Regions from separate parts of the Streptomyces sp. NPDC002537 genome, predicted to be linked through region 2. Evidence: riboswitches for the same ligand, from Rfam matches in the RefSeq annotation. Region 2 holds a riboswitch; the other holds the start of a gene.
What was found. Region 2 has a riboswitch for glycine ahead of gcvP (aminomethyl-transferring glycine dehydrogenase). Riboswitches for the same ligand answer to the same signal wherever they lie in the genome.

Region 1 (10,278 bases), on a different contig from region 2:
GACCGTGATCCCGACCTCGTGGAGGCGGTCCTCGGCCTGCTGGCCGTCCAGCTCGGAGTTGCGGAGATCGACCAGCACCAGGTGCACGTCCGTGCCACCGGAGAGGACGGAGACGCCCACCTCGGTCACATCGGGCTGAACCAGGCGCTCCGCCAGGATCTTCGCGCCTTCCAGCGTACGCTCCTGGCGCTCCTTGAACTCCTCGCTGGCCGCGACCTTGAAGGAGACGGCCTTCGCCGCGATCACGTGCTCCAGCGGACCACCCTGCTGACCGGGGAAGACGGCGGAGTTGATCTTCTTGGCCAGTTCGGCCGTGGAGAGGATCACACCACCGCGCGGGCCGCCCAGCGTCTTGTGCGTGGTCGTGGTGACGACGTGCGCGTGCGGCACCGGGGAGGGGTGCAGCCCGGCGGCGACCAGGCCCGCGAAGTGGGCCATGTCGACCATCAGGTACGCGCCGACCTCGTCGGCGATCCGGCGGAAGGCCGCGAAGTCCAGCTGGCGCGGGTACGCCGACCAGCCGGCGACGATCAGCTTCGGGCGGTGCTCCTTGGCGAGGCGCTCGACCTCGTCCATGTCGACCAGGTTGGTCTGCTCGTCGACGTGGTAGGCGACCACGTTGTAGAGCTTCCCGGAGAAGTTGATCTTCATGCCGTGGGTCAGGTGACCGCCGTGGGCGAGGTTCAGGCCCAGGATGGTGTCGCCGGGGTTGAGCAGCGCGAACATCGCGGCCGCGTTGGCCTGCGCACCGGAGTGCGGCTGGACGTTCGCGTGCTCGGCACCGAAGAGCGCCTTGATCCGGTCGATCGCGATCTGCTCGACGACGTCGACGTGCTCGCAGCCGCCGTAGTAGCGGCGGCCCGGGTAGCCCTCGGCGTACTTGTTGGTGAGGACCGAGCCCTGGGCCTCCATGACGGCGACCGGAGCGAAGTTCTCCGACGCGATCATCTCGAGGGTGGACTGCTGGCGGTGGAGTTCGGCGTCGACAGCGGCGGCGACGTCGGGGTCGAGCTCATGGAGGGAGCTGTTCAGAAGCGACATGAGTTCTTCCTGGACTTCCTGGGGCGGGGAGGGCGGGGCGGGGTCAGCCGGCGAAGGCGGTGTACTCGTCGGCGGACATCAGGTCCGCCGGCTCGTCCGCGATCTTGACCTTGAACAGCCAGCCGCCCGCGAAGGGGGCGGAGTTCACCAGCGCGGGGTCGTCCACGACGTCCTGGTTGGCCGCGACGACCTCGCCGGTCACCGGGGAGTACAGGTCGCTGACCGACTTGGTCGACTCCAGCTCGCCACAGGACTCACCCGCGGTGACCGAGTCGCCGACCGCCGGGAGCTGGGCGTAGACGACGTCACCGAGCGCGTTGGCGGCGAACTCGGTGATGCCGACCGTCGCCACACCGTCCTCGGCGGCCGACAGCCACTCGTGCTCCTTGCTGTAGCGCAGCTGCTGGGGGTTGCTCATGGCTTGATTCTCCTGGATGCGCGTGGGTGCTTGTGCAACGGGTATTGACAGGTGAGACGGGAAGAGATCAGCGCTGCCGCTTGTAGAAGGGCAGGGCCACGACCTCGTAGGGCTCATGGCTGCCGCGAATGTCCACGGACACACCCTTTGTACCGGGTGCGGAGTGGGCGGCGTCGATGTACGCGATGGCGATCGGCTTGCCGAGCGTGGGGGAGGGGGCGCCGGACGTGACCTCGCCGACGACCTCGCCGCCGGAGACCACCGCGAATCCGGCGCGCGGCACCCGGCGGCCCTCGGCGATCAGGCCGACCAGCTTGCGCGGCGGGTTGCCCTCCGCGCGCTCCGCGGCGGCCGCGAGCGCCTCGCGCCCCACGAAGTCGCCCTCCTTGTCGAACTTCACGACCCGGCCGAGGCCCGCGTCGAACGGCGTGGTGGCGGTCGTCAGCTCGTGCCCGTACAGCGGCATGCCCGCCTCCAGGCGCAGCGTGTCGCGGCAGGAGAGGCCACAGGGCACGAGACCGACGGCGGCGCCCGCGTCGGTCAGCGCCTGCCAGAGCTTCTCGGCGTCGGCCGGGGCGACGAACAGCTCGAAGCCGTCCTCGCCGGTGTAGCCGGTGCGGGCGATCAGCGCGGGCACGCCCGCGACGGTGCCCGGCAGGCCCGCGTAGTACTTGAGGCCGTCCAGGTCCGCGTCCGTGAGGGACTTGAGAATGCCGGGGGACTCGGGGCCCTGGACCGCGAGCAGCGCGTAGTTGTCGCGGTCGTCCCGCACCTCGGTGGCGAAGTCCGCCGCGCGCTCGGTCAGCGCGTCCAGCACCACCTGGGCGTTGGAGGCGTTGGCGACGACCATGTACTCCTGGTCGGCCAGGCGGTAGACGATCAGGTCGTCCAGGATGCCGCCCGCGGCGTCGCAGATCATGGTGTAGCGGGCGCGGCCGACCGCCAGCGCGGAGAGATTGCCCACCAGCGCGTGGTCGAGCGCCTGCCCGGCCTGCGGGCCGGTGAGGGTGATCTCGCCCATGTGGGAGAGGTCGAAGAGGCCCGCGTGGGTGCGCACCGCGACGTGCTCGTCGCGCTCGCTTCCGTACCGCAGGGGCATGTCCCAGCCGGCGAAGTCGGTCATCGTGGCACCGAGCGCGCGGTGCAGCGCGTCGAGAGCGGTTCGGCGAGGGGCATCAGTCATGGTGTGGGCTCCCAGGCATGGCAATGAGGACGTCCTCCCCATCTGTCATCGGAACCTGAGAGGTTCACCGCGAGCGACGAACGCGCTGTCGGCTTGCACCTTCGGTGGGGCCGCCGCGCAGGACGGCCCGCTTTTCAGATCTGCCTCGCCCACGCGGTACGGGGCCTGAGAGATTCAAGGGAGGAACTTGCTCCTTCGGCGCCCAGCACTCAATGGCTGGAACTCTCCCGCGTGGATTCGAGCGGCCGGTATGCAGTTTGGGTACGCAGTTGGCGCGCACATCATTGCACGGACGGGCGCGCGACGGACCGCCCGCCGTCCTCTCAATTGCATTACCTTTCCTTTACGTTCTGTGGGTAGTCGGATGGTGACCGGGCGGGGCCCGGTACGGGGGAAGGCGGTCATCGTGCGCACGCGGGACACGGACGGGGAGCGGACGGAGGCCGCGCCGCCGGAGCGGGCGCCGCGCGGCCCGGCGGCGGGGGAGTGCCGGGTGCGGCCGGGCGTCCTCGACCTGCGCGGCGGCGGCCGCGCCGAGCTGCGCTGCGCCCCGGGCGACCTCGTCGTCGTCTCCGGACTGCCCGGCAGCGGGAAGACGACCCTGATACGGCGGGCCGTGCCCGCGCTCGACGAGCGGGGCGCGGCCGTCCGCCGCGTCGACTCCCAGGACTCCCGCGAGCGGCTGGAGCGCCGCACCCCGGGCTGGCTGCCGTACGCCGTGTACCGGCCGCTGGTGCGGCTCGTCCACTACGCCGCCCTCCGGCGGGCCCTGCGCTCCGGGGCGAGCGGGGTGGTGCACGACTGCGGCGAGCGCGGCTGGGTGCGGCGGTGGCTGGTCCGTGAGGCCCGCCGCCGGGGCGGCACCGTCCACCTGCTGCTGCTCGACGTCGGCCCCGGCCTCGCGCTGGCGGGCCAGGCGGCGCGCGGGCGCACGGTCTCCGCGCGCGCGTTCCGCCGCCACCGGGGGGCGGCGGCCCGGCTGGTCGCCGACGCGGTGGCCGGGAGGATGCCGGGGGGCGTGGGATCGGTGGTGCTGATGGACCGTCCGGCGGCCGACGCGCTGCGGCGGATCACCTTCACCGGCTCCGCGGGTGCACCCCCACGGGTGGTTCGCAGGGGCGCTGACGGGTCTCCCCGGAGCCGGGCGCGCTGACGCGAGGTCTCCTCGGCCGCCGAACGGGCCGGTTGTCCCGGGAGCGCGGTCGCCCGCCCCTCGCCGGTGGGCAATTCCGCAGGCCGCAGGCGGCGGCGTCGGCCCAACCGTTAGGGTTCGGGTGCGGCTTTGTAGAGACGGCGGTTGGACGAGATGAGCATCCCCGAGCAGTACGGTCGGCCCGCGGCCCCGGCCGGCGCCCCCGTGGGCGGCCTCCCCCAGGGCTGGCCCGCCAATGAACTCGAAGCGGTGCTCACCGCCTCCCTGGGCGTGCCCGGCGCGGGCGCCCGCATCGTCGAGGTGCTCGGGCGCAGCCACCTCTGGGTGCCCCTGCCGGGCGGCGGCGGGCCCGACAGCCCCGACCTCGACCTCCCCACCATGGAGCTCGACGGCGCCGCCTACGTACCGGTGTTCAGCTCCGAGGCGGAGTTCCTCCGCGTCGTCGGCGACCGGATGCCCTTCGCCGTGGCACCGGCCGTCGAATTCGCCCGCGGCCTGCCCCCGCAGGTCGGCCTCGCCGTCAACCCCGAGGGCGCCGTCGGCGCGCCCCTCCCGCCGCCCGCCGTCGCCGAGCTCTGCCGCGCCGGGCGCACCCTCCTCGACGGCGACGCCACCGGCGGCCGGGTCCGCCTCTTCCAGCCCGACTGGCAGCAGGAGCCCACCGGCTTCCTCGCCGCCGCCGGGCTGGAGTTCGCCGCCGCCCAGTGCGTACGGACCGCGCGCCGCGCCCTCGCCAGCGTCGAGGGGGCCGACCCCGCGCTCTTCGTCGGCGTCGAGCTCGACCTGCCCGACCCCGGCAGCCGCACCGCCGTCATGGACGCCCTCGGCAGGGCGCTCGGCACGGCGCCCGTCGTCTGGCCCGTACAGCTGGTCTTCCTGGACGTGGCGCGGGACCCGGTGGCCGACTGGATGCTGGCTCAGGTCCGTCCGTTCTACGACCGTGACCTGTGACTCCTCCCGTGCCCGCCGCCGCGGGCTCGTAAGCTGTCGGTATGACCGGACCGGGCGCGCTGCCGCGCCCCGGGGCACTGGAGAAAGCGGCCGGGGGCGGCCGAGAGAAGGGGCGGAACCAGGTGAGCGCGGGCGCGGGGAGCGGCGTGGAGCAGATGCTGCGCCAGGTGGCGCCCGGCCGGTACGACGCCTATGAGGCCCTCCTCCAGGCGCTGGCCGAGGGCGGCGTCTGGATGCTGCTCTGGCACGGCCAGGCCGGTTCGCCCGACGCGCAGTACGGCAACATGGAGGTCGACGGCCTCGGCTACGCCCCGTGCGTGACCTCCGCGCAGGAGCTCGCCGCCAGTGGCTGGAACCGCGCCCACGTCGTCGTCCCGGGCCGTGCCGTCGCCGGCGCGCTCTACCCCGACCGCTGGGGCCTGTGGCTCAATCCGCACGCCCCCGGCGGTGGTGTCGGCGTGCCCTGGCTCGACCTGCGGCGGATCGCGGGCGGCCTCGACCGGCTGCCCGCCGGACCGCTCCAACTGAGCGAGCCCGCCCTGGACATCCCGCAGTTCTACGCCCTGCTCGGGCAGCAGGCCCGGCACACGCCCGCGGTGCGGGCGCTGCGCCGCGCCTGGGTGCAGCCCGCGCTGGGCACCCCCTATCTGGCGATCGGCCTCGATCTGTACGACACCTCGCGGGCCGCCGTGGACACGGTGCGGTCGATGATGCGGCAGTCGCTCGGCGCGGTGCCCGAGGGGCTGCCGGTGTCCACGGTCGCGATGTCGGACGAGCACGACCCGGTCGCGATGTGGATGCGCGCCCACGCGCGCCCGTTCTTCGACCGCGACGGCTACGGCGGCCCGGCCGTGCCGCCCCCGTCCGGCGGCTACGGCTACCCTCCGGCCGGCTGGCCCGGCGGCGCGGCCCCGCAGGGCGCGGCTCCACAGCCTTACTGAACGGATCCGTACTGAACGGATCCGTACCGAACCGACCCGTCCGAACTGATCCATCGGGGCCCGGTCCGGCAGGGGTCGGATCCGCTGTGTCCCCAATATGCTGGTAAGCAGCACAAGTTGACACCCGGCCGACAGGCATCCGCTGAGCCGCCCCCGGCGTTCGGATAACGGAAGCCCACTGGCCACATCACGGTTGCGCATCCATTCCCGGCCGGGGCTGGCGGGTGATCGCGGCCGCGTTGAAGACTCCCGCTCCAAGGGACGTCGCTCCTGCGTACGAGTCCTTTTCTGTGACCTTCCGCTCCATCAGTACCAACTGCATCAGTTTGCACGTGTACCTGTGAGTTCGAAGCCGCCTTCCACGGCGGGCGTGGGCCGGTCACCCCCGGCCCGAGAGGGGTCAAAGGCACTGTGACCGCACCTATCGAGACCACCGGAGGAGCCGCCGGGGCGCAGCCCGAGGCCGTTCTCGCCGGGGCCAACAAGAGCCAGATCGAGGGGCGTTCGCTCACCCAGATCGCCTGGATCCGCTTCAAGCGCGACAAGGTGGCCGTCGCGGGCGGTGTCGTGGTGATCCTGCTGATCCTGCTCGCCGTGCTGGCCAAGCCCATCGAATCCGTCTTCGGGCTGGATCCCAACCAGTTCCACCAGAACCTCGTCGACCCCGAACGGCTCGCCCCCAAGGGCGGGTTCGGCGGTATGAGCTGGGACCATCCGCTGGGTGTGGACCCGCAGTACGGGCGCGACATCCTGGCCCGCATCATCGAGGGCTCCTGGGTCTCCCTGATCGTCGCCACCGGCGCCACGCTGCTCTCCGTGGTGCTCGGCGCCGTGCTCGGCGTCGTCGCGGGCTTCTACGGCGGCTGGGTGGACAGCGTCATCAGCCGGATGATGGACACCTTCCTCGCCTTCCCGCTGCTGCTGTTCGCGATCTCCATCTCGGCGGCGCTGCAGGACGGCGCGTTCGGGCTCTCGGGCCTGCCGCTGCGGATCTGTGTGCTGATCTTCGTGATCGGCTTCTTCAACTGGCCCTACATGGGCCGGATCGTCCGGGCGCAGACGCTCTCCCTGCGGGAGCGGGAATTCGTCGAGGCCTCCCGGAGCCTCGGCGCGCGCGGGCCGTTCATCCTCTTCCGGGAGCTGCTGCCCAACCTGGTGGCGCCGATCCTCGTCTACTCGACCCTGCTGATCCCGACGAACATCCTCTTCGAGGCCGCGCTGAGCTTCCTGGGCGTGGGCATCGCCCCGCCGCAGGCATCCTGGGGCGGCATGCTCACCAGCGCGACGGACCTCTACCAGGCCGATCCGCAGTACATGTTCGTGCCAGGTCTCGCCATCTTCATCACGGTGCTGGCCTTCAACCTGCTGGGCGACGGGCTGCGTGACGCCCTCGACCCGCGCAGCAAGTGACCGCGGCGACCTCCCGTCCACCGCGCCACCATCCATCGACAGAGGGGGCTTTCCTCAAGGTGAACACAAGAAAAGCGACGGCTGTGCTCGCCACGACCGTGGTGCTGGCGCTGGGGGCCACCGCGTGCAGCAGCTCGAAGAGCGACGACAGCAGCGGCAGCGGCAGCGGGAACAAGAACGTGACCGCGGACGCGGCCCTCTCCTCGATCGTCAACAAGACGGACAAGAAGGGGGGCACGGTCACCTACGAGGCGACGGACGTCCCCGACTCCCTCGACCCGGGCAACACCTACTACGGCTGGGTGCAGAACTTCTCCCGCCTCTACAGCCGCTCGCTCACCACTTTCAAGCCCGCCGCGGGCAAGGACGGCCTGGAGGTCGTCCCGGACCTCGCCGAGTCCCTGGGCAAGCCGAGCCCGGACGCCAAGACCTGGACGTACAAGCTGCGCACCGGGGTGAAGTTCGAGGACGGCACGCCGGTCACCTCGAAGGACGTCAAGTACGCCGTCGAGCGCAGCAACTTCGCGCCCGACGCGCTGTCCAACGGACCGACGTACTTCAAGGCGCACCTGGAGGGCGGTGACAAGTACCAGGGCCCGTACAAGGACAAGTCCCCCGAGGGGATCAAGTCCATCGAGACGCCCGACGACCAGACGATCGTCTTCCATCTCAAGGACGCCTTCGCCGACTTCGACTATCTCGCGACCTTCTCGCAGACCGCCCCCGTGCCGCAGAAGGCGGACAAGGGCGCCGAGTACGTGAAGCACATCGTCTCCACGGGCCCGTACAAGTTCTCCTCGTACGAGGAGGGCAAGAGTGCGACGCTGGAGCGCAACCCCCAGTGGGACCCGAAGACGGACCCGATCCGCAAGGCCCTGCCGGACAAGTACTCGTTCAAATTCAAGATCCTCCAGACGACGGTCGACAACGGCCTGCTCAACGACAGCGTGACCGCCGACGCGTACGGCACCGGCGTCGGCCCGCAGACCCAGTCGAAGGTGCTGGGCGGCAAGTACAAGAAGCAGACCGACATGCCGTACGCCGGCGCCACTTCGTACCTCGGCCTGAACGTGAACGTGAAGCCGTTCGACAACATCCACTGCCGCAAGGCGGTCCAGTGGGGCATGGACAAGGCGTCGATCCAGCAGGCCCAGGGCGGCGACCCGAAGGGTGACGTCGCCTCGACCCTGCTGCCGCCGACCGTCAACGGCTACGCGAAGTTCAGCCTGTACGAGACCCCGAACAGCGCCGGTGACATCAACAAGGCCAAGGACGAGCTCAAGCAGTGCGGTCAGCCGAACGGCTTCGAGACCAATCTGACGGCCCGCTCCGACCGGCCCGCCGAGATGGCGGCGGCCACCGCCGTCCAGGCGTCGATGAAGAAGATCGGCATCACGGCGAACATCAAGACCTTCCCGACCGGCAAGTACTTCACCAACTTCGCGGGTGTGCCGGACTACGTCCACAGCCACAACCTCGGCATGATCATGACCGCCTGGGGTGCCGACTGGCCGACCGGCTTCGGTTTCCTCGACCAGATCGTCAACGGCTCGGCGATCAAGCCCTCCGGCGGCAACAACGTCTCCGAGCTGAACGACCCGCAGATCAACAAGGCGTTGAACGACGCGATCGCCAACACCGATGCCGCCGCCCGCGCCAAGGCGTGGGGCGACATCGACAAGATGGTCGCCGAGAACGCTTCCGCCGTACCGCTGGTCTACCGCAAGAACCTGCTCTTCCGGCCCGAGTCCGCGACCAACGTCACGGTCACCCAGGCCTACCTCGGCATGTACGACTACCTGCTGATGGGCTCCTCCAAGTAGCAGCGGGCCAGCCCGCCGAAGACTTTCGAAAGGCAGGTGAAGGTGCCGGCGTCCGCCGGGCCGGGACACTCCGTCCCGCGGACGCCGGTGCCGCACAGCTGTGGCTGCGTACATCATCCGACGCCTGTTCGCCGCGGTCCTACTGCTGCTGGTGGTCAGCGCAGTCACCTTCGCGATCTTCTTCCTCGTCCCCCGGATCGCCGGGCAGACGGTCGACCAACTTGCCACCCAGTACGTCGGCAAGGACGCCAACGCCGGCGCCGTCGCCGCCGTCAAGAAGAACCTCGGCTTCGACCAGCCCCTGTACACCCAGTACTGGCACTTCATCAAGGCCATCGTGGTGGGGGCCGACTACAAGTTCGGCCCGGACGCCTCGCACTGCGCCGCGCCGTGCTTCGGCTACTCCTTCAAGAGCCATGTCGAGGTGTGGCCCCAGCTGACCTCGCGCATCCCGGTCACCCTCTCCCTGGCCATCGGCGCCGCCGTGATCTGGCTGATCTCGGGCGTGGCCGTGGGCGTGCTCTCCGCGCTCAAGCGGGGCACGGTCTTCGACCGCTTCTTCATGGGCGTGGCCCTGGCCGGCGTCTCGCTGCCGATCTTCTTCACCGGCATGCTGGCCCTGAGCCTCCTCACCGTCCAATGGCCGGTGTGGGGCGACGGCATCAACTACGTGAGTTTCACCGACAACCCCGGCCAATGGGCGTGGAACCTCCTCGTCCCCTGGTGCAGTCTCGCCTTCCTCTATTCCGCGCTCTACGCCCGGCTCACCCGCGCGGGAATGCTGGAGACCATGAGCGAGGACTACATCCGCACGGCCCGCGCCAAGGGGCTCAAGGAGAGCAAGGTCGTCGCCAAGCACGGCCTGCGCTCCGCCCTCACCCCGATCGTCACCATCTTCGGTATGGACTTCGGCCTGCTGCTCGGCGGCGCGGTCATCACCGAGACGGTCTTCTCGTTCAAGGGCATCGGCGAGTACGCGGTCAAGGGCATCCAGGACAACGACCTGCCCATCGTGATGGGCGTGACCCTGGTCGCCGCCTTCTTCATCGTCATCTGCAATCTGCTGGTGGACCTGGTCTACGCGGCCATCGACCCCAGGGTGAGGTACTCGTGAGCGAGCCCGGCAAGGAACAGCGCGTGACCCGGGACGCGGCCGCGGGCGAACCCGTGGCCACCCCGCCGGCGGACGCCCCGGACGTCTTCCTCTCCGTACGCGACCTGCGCATCCACTTCGACACCGACGACGGTCTGGTGAAGTCCGTCGACGGCGTGAGCTTCGACGTCGGGGCCGGGAAGACCCTGGGCATCGTCGGCGAGTCGGGCTCCGGGAAGTCCGTCACCTCCCTGGGCGTCATGGG
Region 2 (10,278 bases):
GGAGGTCGGCGTGAGAAGCATGGGCGACGGTACAGCGGTCGGCAATCCGTATCCGCTGTATGGGGGAACGGTCGAACAGCCCTCCCGTCATGCCGTCCCGGCGGCGGTCGGCGCACCGCAGGGGCCGGAAAGCGACAAGATCGGGTACCGGGGGCCGACGGCGTGTGCCGCGGCGGGCATCACCTATCGACAGCTCGACTACTGGGCGCGTACGGGCCTGGTCGAGCCGAGTGTGCGACCGGCCTACGGCTCGGGGAGCCAGCGGCTCTACAGCTTCCGGGACGTGGTCGTTCTCAAGATCGTCAAACGGCTGCTGGACACCGGGGTCTCCCTGCAGAACATCCGCACGGCCGTCCAGCACCTGCGTGCCCGCGGGGCGGGCGACCTCCCGCAGATGACGCTGATGAGCGACGGTGCGACGGTCTACGAGTGCACCTCGCCCGACGAGGTCGTCGACCTCCTCCAGGGTGGGCAGGGCGTCTTCGGGATCGCCGTCGGCGTCGTCTGGCGCGACGTCGAGGCCGTGCTCTCCCAGCTGCACGGTGAGCGCATCGACACGGGCGAGACCCTCATCGGCCACAATCCCGCCGACGAGCTGGCGCGGCGGCGCAACCGCGCGGGCTGACCCCCGCGACAGGACCCCCGCCCGACGCTCCGTCGCACGTCAGCGCGATTGTCAGTGGCGTGCGGGAACATCGGTGGTGTGAGAGCCGCACCCACGATCCTGCACCTGGACATGGACGCCTTCTACGCCTCGGCGGAGCAGGCGGCCAAGCCCAGTCTGCGCGGGAAGCCCGTGGTGGTCGGTGGGATCGGTCCGCGCGGAGTGGTCGCCACCGCTTCGTACGAGGCCCGCGTCTTCGGTGTCCACTCGGCGATGGCGACGGCCCAGGCACGTCGGCTGTGCCCCAACGCCGCCTATCTCACGCCCCGGTTCACGCTCTACCGCGAGGTGAGCGAGGTGGTCATGGGGCTGCTGCGGCGGCTCTCGCCGCTGGTGGAGCCGCTCAGCCTCGACGAGGCGTTCGTCGACCTGGAGGCGGGCGGCGTCGAGCCCGCCACGGCGGCGGTGCGGGCCGTGGGGGAGCGGCTGCGGAGCGATATCCGCGCGGCCACGGGGCTCAGTGGGTCCGTGGGGCTCGCCGGGTCGAAGATGCTCGCCAAAATCGCCTCGGAGCAGGCGAAGCCCGACGGTCTGTTCCTCATCGAGCCGGGCACGGAGTCGGCGCTGCTGGGCCCCATGTCCGTCCGCGTCATCCCCGGGGTGGGCCCCGCCACCGCCGAGACGCTGCGCCGCGCCGGGATCACCACCGTCGCGGAGACGGGCGAGGCCGGTGAGGCGGAGCTGGTGCGGCTGCTCGGCAAGGCCCACGGCGCGGGGCTGTACGCCCTGGCCACCGGCAGCGACGACCGGCCCGTCGTCGCCGAGCGGGACGCCAAGTCCGTATCGGTGGAGGACACCTTCGAGGAGGACGTGACCGACCGCGTCCGGGTCCAGCTGGAGCTCACCCGGCTCGCCGACCGCTGCGTCCAGCGGCTGCGGGCGGCCGGGCGCTCGGGGCGGACGGTCGTGATCAAGGTGCGGCGCTACGACTTCTCGACGCTGACCCGCTCCGAGACCCTGCGCGGGCCCACCGACGACCCGGGCGTGGTGCGCGAGGCCGCCGCCCGGCTGCTGGAGGGCGTCGACACGACCGCGGGGGTGCGGCTGCTGGGCGTCGGCGTCACGGGCCTCGCCGACTACACCCAGGAGGACCTCTTCGCCCAGGCCGCGAGCGAGGCGGCCGCTGCCGACGAGGAGACCCCGCAGACCGCGGGGGAGGAGCCGGAACGGCCCGCGGCCGCCGTCGAGGCGCCGGCGCGGCGCTGGCTGCCGGGGCTGGACGTCCGGCACGCCGAGTTCGGGGCGGGCTGGATCCAGGGCAGTGGCGTCGGCCGCGTCACGGTCCGGTTCGAGCAGCCCTGGTCCGAGCCCGGGAGGGTGCGCACCTTCGCCGTCGACGACCCCGCGCTCGAACCGGCCGATCCCCTGCCGCTGATACGGGCCGCTCAGCCCGCCGAGCCGTTGACCGTACCGAGCCCCTCCTCCGTCCGCCCGGAAGTGCCGGAGGAGTCCGTCCGTCCCGCTTCGACGCCCGGCGTGGAGGGGGTGTCCCCGGCCGGGAGGGCGAGCCCGTAGTGGCGGTAGAGCTGGAGCTCCTGCTCGGGGGAGAGATGGCGGCCGACGCCGAAATCGGGGGCGTCCTTGATCAGAGCGCGCTCGTACGGGATGCGCAGCGTGTCGCCCACGACCTCGCTGGGGACCAGCGGCACGAAGGCGTCCCGGCTGAACAGGCCGGTGCGCACGGCCGCCCACTCGGGTTCGCCGGTCTCGTCGTCGAGGTACACCTCGTCCACGGTGCCGATCTTCATGCCGTCGCGGTCGAACGCCTTCCGGCCGATGAGATTCCGCGGATCGATATCGGTCTGCACCGTTCCTCCCATGGTTCGCGCATGCCCCCGGCCGCCTCGGCAGGGCCCCGAACACCTCCCGGAACACCTCTCGACACCAACGAAAAGGCACAAAGCGGGAACCGGCCACTCGAGGGATCGCCCCCTACCTGCGCTGGTAGGCTGGCGAGTGGCCGCAGACCCCGTGCGGGAGAGTCCTCCGAGAGCCCTGACGGGCTTTTGCGGGGGCGCCGAAGGAGCAAATCCTCCCCGGAATCTCTCAGGCACACGTACCGCATGGACGAGGTCACTCTGGAAAGCAGGGCGGGCCCAGGTCAGGCACAACGCCGGAGCCCGTCCTCACCGACGGTGAAAGCCGGGCCGCTGCCCGGTGAAGCTCTCAGGTTGAGATGACAGAGGGGGAGGCCGTCCGGGTACCCGCGCCGTGGTACCCCTCGCAGGTCGAAACGACCAGGAGGCCTCCGCAGATGACAGCCCACCGCATCTCCCTTTCCGACCTGGAGCGCGGCACGCCCTTCGAGCGCCGCCACATAGGCCCCGACAGCGCTGCCCAGGCCAAGATGCTCGCCCAGGTCGGATTCGGCTCCCTCGACGAACTCACCGACGCCGCCGTGCCGGACGTGATCAAGAGCACCGAGGCGTCGGCCCTGCCCGGGGCCCGCAGCGAGGCGGAGGTCCTCGCCGAACTCCGCGCGCTCGCCGGCCGCAACCAGGTCCTCGCCCAGATGATCGGGCTCGGCTACTACGGCACCTTCACCCCGCCGGTGATCCTCCGCAACGTCATGGAGAACCCGGCCTGGTACACCGCCTACACGCCCTACCAGCCGGAGATCTCCCAGGGCCGGCTGGAGGCGCTGCTCAACTTCCAGACCGTCGTCGCCGACCTCACCGGGCTGCCCACCTCGGGCGCCTCCCTGCTCGACGAGGGCACCGCCGCCGCCGAGGCCATGGCGCTCTCCCGCCGCGTCGGCAAGGTCAAGCAGGGCGTCTTCCTCGTGGACGCCGACACCCTGCCGCAGACCGTCGCCGTCATCCGGACCCGCGCCGAGCCGACCGGGGTCGAGGTCGTCGTCGCCGATCTGTCCGGGGGCATCCCGGAGGAGATCGCCGAGCGCGGTGTCTTCGGCGTCCTGCTGCAGTACCCCGGCGCCTCCGGTGCCGTACGCGACCTGCGCCCGGTCGTCGAGCGCGCCCACGAGCTCGGCGCGATCGTCACCGTCGCCGCCGACCTGCTCGCCCTCACCCTGCTCACCTCGCCCGGTGAGCTCGGCGCGGACATCGCGGTCGGCACGACCCAGCGCTTCGGCGTGCCCATGGGCTTCGGCGGTCCGCACGCCGGATTCATGGCCGTCCGCGAGCAGTTCGCCCGCAGCCTCCCCGGCCGCCTCGTCGGTGTCTCCGTCGACGCCGACGGCAACAAGGCGTACCGCCTGGCCCTCCAGACACGCGAGCAGCACATCCGCCGCGAGAAGGCCACCAGCAACATCTGCACCGCCCAGGTGCTGCTCGCCGTCATGGCCGGCATGTACGCCGTCTACCACGGTCCCGACGGCCTCGCCTCGATCGCCCGGCGCACGCACCGCTACGCCACGCTGCTCGCGGCGGGGCTGCGGGCCGGTGGCGTCGAGGTCGCGCACGGCTCGTACTTCGACACCCTGACCGTGAGAGTCCCGGGCCGGGCCGCCGAGGTCGTCACCGCCGCCCGCGGGCGCGGCGTCAACCTCCGGCAGGTCGACGCCGACCTGGTCGGGATCGCCTGCGACGAGACCACCACCCGCGAGCTCGTGACGGCCGTGTGGTCGGCGTTCGGGGTGGACGCCGACATCGAGGCGCTGGACGCCGCGACCCCGGACGCGCTCCCCGAGGGCCTGCTGCGCGCCGACGACTACCTCACCCACCCGGTCTTCCACGAGCACCGCTCCGAGACCGCGATGCTGCGCTACCTGCGCAGCCTGGCCGACCGGGACTACGCCCTGGACCGCGGCATGATCCCGCTCGGCTCCTGCACCATGAAGCTCAACGCCACCACCGAGATGGAGCCGGTCACCTGGCCCGAGTTCGCCGCGCTGCACCCCTTCGCGCCGGTGGAGCAGGCCGGTGGCTATCTCACGCTGATCACGGAGCTGGAGGAGCGGCTCGCCGAGGTCACCGGCTACGACAAGGTCTCCATCCAGCCGAACGCGGGCTCCCAGGGCGAGCTCGCGGGTCTGCTGGCCGTCCGGGCCTACCACCGCGCCAACGGTGACGAGCAGCGCACCGTCTGTCTCATCCCGTCCTCCGCGCACGGCACCAACGCCGCCAGCGCCGTGATGGCCGGGATGAAGGTCGTCGTCGTCAAGACCGGCGAGGACGGCGAGGTGGACGCCGACGACCTGCGCGCGAAGATCGCGCAGTACGCGGACGAGCTGGCCGTGCTGATGGTCACCTACCCCTCCACACACGGCGTGTTCGAGGAGCACATCAGCGACATCTGCGCGCTGGTGCACGACGCGGGCGGCCAGGTCTACGTGGACGGGGCGAACCTCAACGCCCTGGTGGGCGTGGCCAAGCCGGGCCGGTTCGGCGGCGACGTCTCGCACCTCAACCTGCACAAGACCTTCTGCATCCCGCACGGCGGCGGTGGCCCGGGCGTCGGCCCGGTCGGCGTCCGCGCGCACCTCGCGCCCTACCTCCCCAACCACCCGCTGCAGCCGGCCGCGGGCCCGGCCACCGGCGTCGGCCCGATCTCGGCGGCACCCTGGGGCTCCGCGGGCATCCTGCCGATCTCCTGGGCGTACGTCCGGCTGATGGGCGGCGAGGGGCTCAAGCACGCGACCCAGGTCGCGGTGCTCGGCGCCAACTACATCGCCAAGCGGCTGGAGCCGCACTACCCCGTGCTCTACACCGGTCCGAACGGGCTGGTCGCGCACGAGTGCATCGTGGACCTGCGGCCGCTGACGAAGGCGACCGGCGTGACCGTCGACGACGTCGCCAAGCGCCTGATCGACTACGGCTTCCACGCGCCCACGATGTCGTTCCCGGTGGCCGGCACCCTGATGATCGAGCCGACGGAGAGCGAGGACCTCACCGAGCTGGATCGTTTCTGTGCGGCGATGATCGCCATCCGCGCCGAGATCGAGAAGGTCGGCTCTGGCGAGTGGCCGCAGGACGACAACCCGTTGCGGAACGCCCCGCACACCGCCGCCTCGGTGACCGGCGCGTGGGAGCACCCGTACAGCCGTGAGGAGGCCGCGTACCCCGCCGGGGTGTCCGCGGACAAGTACTGGCCGCCGGTGCGGCGCGTCGACGGCGCGTACGGCGACCGCAACCTGGTCTGCTCCTGCCCTCCGCTGGAGGAGTACGAGAACTGAGCCGGTGCGGGGGCCCGGTGCGGTGACGGCCGGGCCCCGTGCGGGAACGAAGAGGGGCCGGTTCGGCGACTGCGCCGGGCCGGCCCTTTTGGTGCGTGACGTGCGTGACGTGCTGTGCGCCCTGTCCGTACAGCGCGCTCCGTTCTGCTGCCGCGGTCAGGCAGCCGTCACCACATGACCGCTGTCCAGCGGCCGGTGCGGGGCGATGATCTGCCCGTCCGGCAGCAGCTCACCGGTGTCCTCGAAGCAGAGGACGCCATTGCACAGCAGACTCCAGCCCTGTTCCGGGAAGTGCGCCACGAGGTGGGCGGCTTCCCTGTCGGCGGAGTCGGCTGAGGGGCACGTGGGCTGGTGCTGGCACATGGGGAGGTTCTTTCGCTGTGATGTGGTGGCTGTCCTGCGGCTCGATGCTGTGGTCATGCCGCCCCCCGTTGGCGAATAGGTTGGTCGATACCAGTGTTGCCCCACGGGCGCGATTCCGCAGGGATTTCCCGGCAGCGCTCCTCTCCCGATGAGGACGCGTCACCCGTGCGGGCGGTTGCCGTCAACAGGACGGCCTCTTCGGGGGATTCGGGCTGGCCGCCCCGGGCTAGTCCGGGAGGGTGAGCGCGGCGGTACGCCCCGTGGCCGCCGTGGCCACGGGGCGTGTCCGGTCCGCTGCGGAACGCCGTTCAGGCCGAGGTCCTGAGCAGGGGCGACGGGGTGAGCCGGTGGGTGAGCACCGACAGCAGTTCGGTGAACCGGTGCGCGCGGTGCGCGGCGATGCCGGGCGGCGCGGGCGCGAGCGGCACCAGCAGGTCGCCGGGGCCCGGCAGCCCGGACGCGGCGTCGGCGGTGAGGTCGCCGTGCAGCCAGAGGGTGAGCATGTAGAGCTCGGGCACGGAGAGCAGCCGCGGCTGGTACGGCGTCGGCAGCGCCTCCGCCTGGCGCAGCGCCAGTTCGGTGGAGGCGAGGTACGGGCCCTCGAAAAAGTGGGAGAAGGTCCAGCCGTCCGCGGTCGGCGCCGTCTCGCCTGCGGCCACCGCGCGCTCGGCCCCCCGGATCAGGAACCGCCAGCCGGTGAGCCGGGTCCTGGGGGTGCCGCCGCGCGTGGTGACCTGCTCCAGGACGTGGACGGGCAACGGGAGTTCGGGGGTCAGCGGTCCTTGCGCGGACCGCAGGGAAGGGGTGCGGGCCTCGCGCACGGCGGTGGGGGAGCCGAGGGCGGTGAGGACGCTGAGCAGGGCGGGCGCGGGAGCGGGGAGGGCGTGCAGCGGCATGGTGGGTCGCCTCTCACTTCGGAGACACGTGGTGCGGGGCAGGTGCGGACGACGCTGTCGGCGTGCGGGGTCAGAGGGGGGCCGGGGACCGTACCGACTGCCGGGGCCGGGGCGCTGCTCTCTGCCTTGTCCCGGAGTTTATACGACACGTGTTCACATGGTGTTTCGGCTAGCTGTCGCCGGTATTTCCTGCAAGAGGATTTCCGGTGGCTCCACGCAGGGGGATTTCGGTGATTCTGTGCCGAATTCCGTGGCCGCCACCTCGGGCTATTCACCGGACCGGGTAGGCCGGATCTCATCGGTGTTTATCACCAGCGCAATGCGCAAAACCGGAGTATTGCACCTTGCCGACGGAATGTGCCACGGCGCACACCTCGGACAGCCTACCGGGCATTGCCTGCCGACGTGGCGTTATCGATCACATCGGCTGGGCATCATCGACCGTGACGCGGGCGGCCGCTGCCGCGGGGGACCCAGGTGAGGAGGGCGCTGCGATGGGTGAGAAGCTGGTGGTGGAGGGGTTCGGCCCCGCCGACCGGCAGCGCCACAGGGACAAGCTCCGGCAGTGCCTCGACGTGCTGGCGCGGCTCCTGGCGGAGAAGCGATTCGACCGGCCCCGGAATCTTATGGGTCTGGAGATCGAGCTGAATCTCGCGGGGTCCGACGGGATGCCGAGCATGGTGAACGCCGAAGTGCTGAAACGTATCGCCAGTGGGGATTTCCAGACCGAGCTGGGCCGCTTCAACCTGGAAGTGAACATTGTGCCCCACCCGCTGTCGGGCCGGGTTCTCGACCAGCTCGCCGAGGAGTTGCGCACGGCCCTTTCCTATGCCGATCGCAAAGCCATGGAGGTCGATTCCGGAATCGTGATGATCGGTATTCTGCCGACTCTGGAGGACCGGCACCTGGTCTCCTCGAACCTCTCCGACGACCACCGCTACGCCCTCCTCAACGCGCAGGTGGTCGCCGCGCGGGGCGAGCACTTCACCATCGACATCGAGGGCGTGGAGCGGCTGACCTGCACCGCGGGCTCGATCGCCCCCGAATCCGCCTGCACCTCCGTGCAGTTGCACCTCCAGGTCACCCCGCGCCGGTTCGCCGCCGTGTGGAACGCCGCGCAGGTCGTCGCGGCCGCGCAGATCGCCGTCGGCGCCAACTCGCCGTTCCTCTACGGGCGGGAGCTGTGGCGCGAGTCCCGTCCGCCGCTGTTCGTCCAGTCCACCGACACCCGGTCGCCGGAGCTCGCGGCGCAGGGCGTCCGGCCGCGTACCTGGTTCGGCGAGCGCTGGATCGACTCGGCGTACGACCTCTTCGAGGAGAACCTGCGTTTCTTCCCGCCGCTGTTGCCCGTCTCCGGCTCCGAGGACCCGCTGCGGGTGCTGGAGGAGGGCGGGGTGCCCGAGCTGAACGAGCTGATCCTGCACAACGGCACGGTCTACCGCTGGAACCGGCCCGTCTACGGCATCGCCGACGGCGTACCGCACCTCCGGGTCGAGAACCGCGTGCTGCCCGCGGGCCCCACCGTCACCGACGTCATCGCCAACACCGCCTTCTACTACGGGATGGTCCGGGCGCTCGCGGAGGAGGCCCGTCCGGTGTGGACCCGGATGCCGTTCGGCGTCGCCGCGGAGAACTTCGACACCGCCTGCCGCCACGGCATCGACGCCTGGCTGCGCTGGCCGCGGGGCGGCCGCAACCAGGCGTCGGCGCGCGTCCCGGCCGTACGGCTCGTCCTGGAGGAACTGCTGCCGATGGCGGCGGCCGGGCTCGACGCGTGGGGTGTCGAACCGGCCGACCGCGACCGCTACCTCGGTGTCATCGAGGGGCGCTGCCGCAACCGGACGAACGGCGCGTCCTGGCAGGCGGCCACCTACCACCGCGCGCTGGAGCGCGGGCTGGGGCGGGAGAAGGCGCTGGCCGCCACGACGCGTCGCTATTGCGAACTGATGCGGACGGGAGAGCCGGTGCACCTCTGGCCGGCCGGACCGGGGGACTGACCGCACCGCGACAGGGCCCCGCTTTTTGGGGTGGGCCCGGCCGTCGGGCAAGCTGTGGGGACGGTTGCGGGCAACGCGGAGCGGAGAGACGTCGTGCGGCAGAGCGTGCGGGGAGAGGTCGGCACCCTGCCGGAGGTCCGGCCGGCGCTGCTGCGCAACGAGACGCTGATCGTGCTCGCGCTGTCGCTCGGGGCCAGCGCCGTATCGGCCCTGATCAGCTTTGTCGGCGCGGCCACCCGGCCCGGCGGGCTCAAGGAACAGGCCGCCCGGCTCAACGCCTCGCACGCCCCCGGCCGTCCCTGGCTGGACCTCGCGTGGCAGGTCTTCGGCATCGCGACCGCCCTGGTGCCCGTCTTCCTCGTGGCCCACCTGCTGCTCCGCGAGGGCGCGGGCCTGCGGGCCATCGGCTTCGACCGGCGGCACCCGGGCCCCGACCTCGCCCGGGGCACGGCGGTCGCGGCGGCCATCGGCGGCACCGGGCTGCTCTTCTACCTCGGTGTACGGGCCGCGGGCTTCAACCTCACCGTGGTGCCCGAGTCGCTGCCCGACGTGTGGTGGAAGCTCCCGGTGCTGATCGCCTCGGCCGTGCAGAACGCCGTGCTGGAGGAGGTCGTGGTCGTCGGCTACCTGCTGCGCCGCCTCGGGCAGTTGGGCTGGACACCGGCGGCCGCCCTGGCGGCGAGCGCCGCGCTGCGCGGCTCGTACCACCTGTACCAGGGCATCGGCGGGCTCATCGGCAACATGGTGATGGGCGTCGTCTTCGTGCTGCTCTACCGGCGCTGGGGGCGGGTCGGGCCGCTGGTCGCCGCGCACGCCCTGATCGACATCGTGGCCTTCGTCGGCTACGCGCTCCTCGCGGGCAAGGTGGGCTGGCTGCCCACCGCCTGACCCGCGCACGCGCCCGCGGCCCGCCCGCCGCGCCCGGCCTACGCGAGCAGCTCCCCGTCGATGACGGTGACGGCGGTGCCGGTCAGCAGTGTGCGGTCGCCGCGCAGCTCCGTCCGTACGAGCCCGGTGCGCGCCGACGCCTGAAGTCCCGTCAGGCCGGGGCGCCCCAGCCGGGCGGACCAGAACGGCGCGAGCGCGGTGTGGGCGCTGCCGGTGACGGGGTCCTCGTCGACGCCGACGTTGGGGAAGAAGCAGCGCGAGACGTAGTCGTAGCCGCGCGCGGGGTCCTCGGCGGCCGCGGTGGCGATGATGCCCCGGCGCGAGTACCTGCCG

Region 1: it holds a riboswitch for glycine, as region 2 does, so the genes downstream of both, gcvT (glycine cleavage system aminomethyltransferase GcvT) here and gcvP (aminomethyl-transferring glycine dehydrogenase) in region 2, are expected to answer to the same signal.

Annotation. Positions count from the first base shown of each region.
Region 1 is NZ_JBSFWT010000046.1:20,214-30,491, forward strand. Features, by position in the region: gene glyA (serine hydroxymethyltransferase) at 1-1,041, opposite strand, end outside; gene gcvH (glycine cleavage system protein GcvH) at 1,085-1,459, opposite strand; gene gcvT (glycine cleavage system aminomethyltransferase GcvT) at 1,527-2,642, opposite strand; glycine riboswitch at 2,675-2,786, opposite strand; glycine riboswitch at 2,787-2,882, opposite strand; gene ACWD4A_RS21020 (AAA family ATPase) at 3,046-3,795, shown strand; gene ACWD4A_RS21025 (enhanced serine sensitivity protein SseB) at 3,949-4,746, shown strand; gene ACWD4A_RS21030 (enhanced serine sensitivity protein SseB C-terminal domain-containing protein) at 4,902-5,687, shown strand; gene ACWD4A_RS21035 (ABC transporter permease) at 6,099-7,097, shown strand; gene ACWD4A_RS21040 (ABC transporter substrate-binding protein) at 7,157-8,920, shown strand; gene ACWD4A_RS21045 (ABC transporter permease) at 9,021-10,034, shown strand; gene ACWD4A_RS21050 (ABC transporter ATP-binding protein) at 10,058-10,278, shown strand, end outside.
Region 2 is NZ_JBSFWT010000093.1:8,969-19,246, reverse strand. Features, by position in the region: gene ACWD4A_RS30010 (MerR family transcriptional regulator) at 11-625, shown strand; partial or broken gene ACWD4A_RS30005 (DNA polymerase IV) at 704-2,044, shown strand; gene ACWD4A_RS30000 (PRC-barrel domain-containing protein) at 2,050-2,472, opposite strand; glycine riboswitch at 2,629-2,736, shown strand; gene gcvP (aminomethyl-transferring glycine dehydrogenase) at 2,919-5,801, shown strand; gene ACWD4A_RS29990 (DUF5999 family protein) at 5,958-6,164, opposite strand; gene ACWD4A_RS29985 (hypothetical protein) at 6,473-7,060, opposite strand; gene ACWD4A_RS29980 (glutamate--cysteine ligase) at 7,555-9,057, shown strand; gene ACWD4A_RS29975 (CPBP family intramembrane glutamic endopeptidase) at 9,151-9,945, shown strand; gene ACWD4A_RS29970 (PhzF family phenazine biosynthesis protein) at 9,984-10,278, opposite strand, start outside.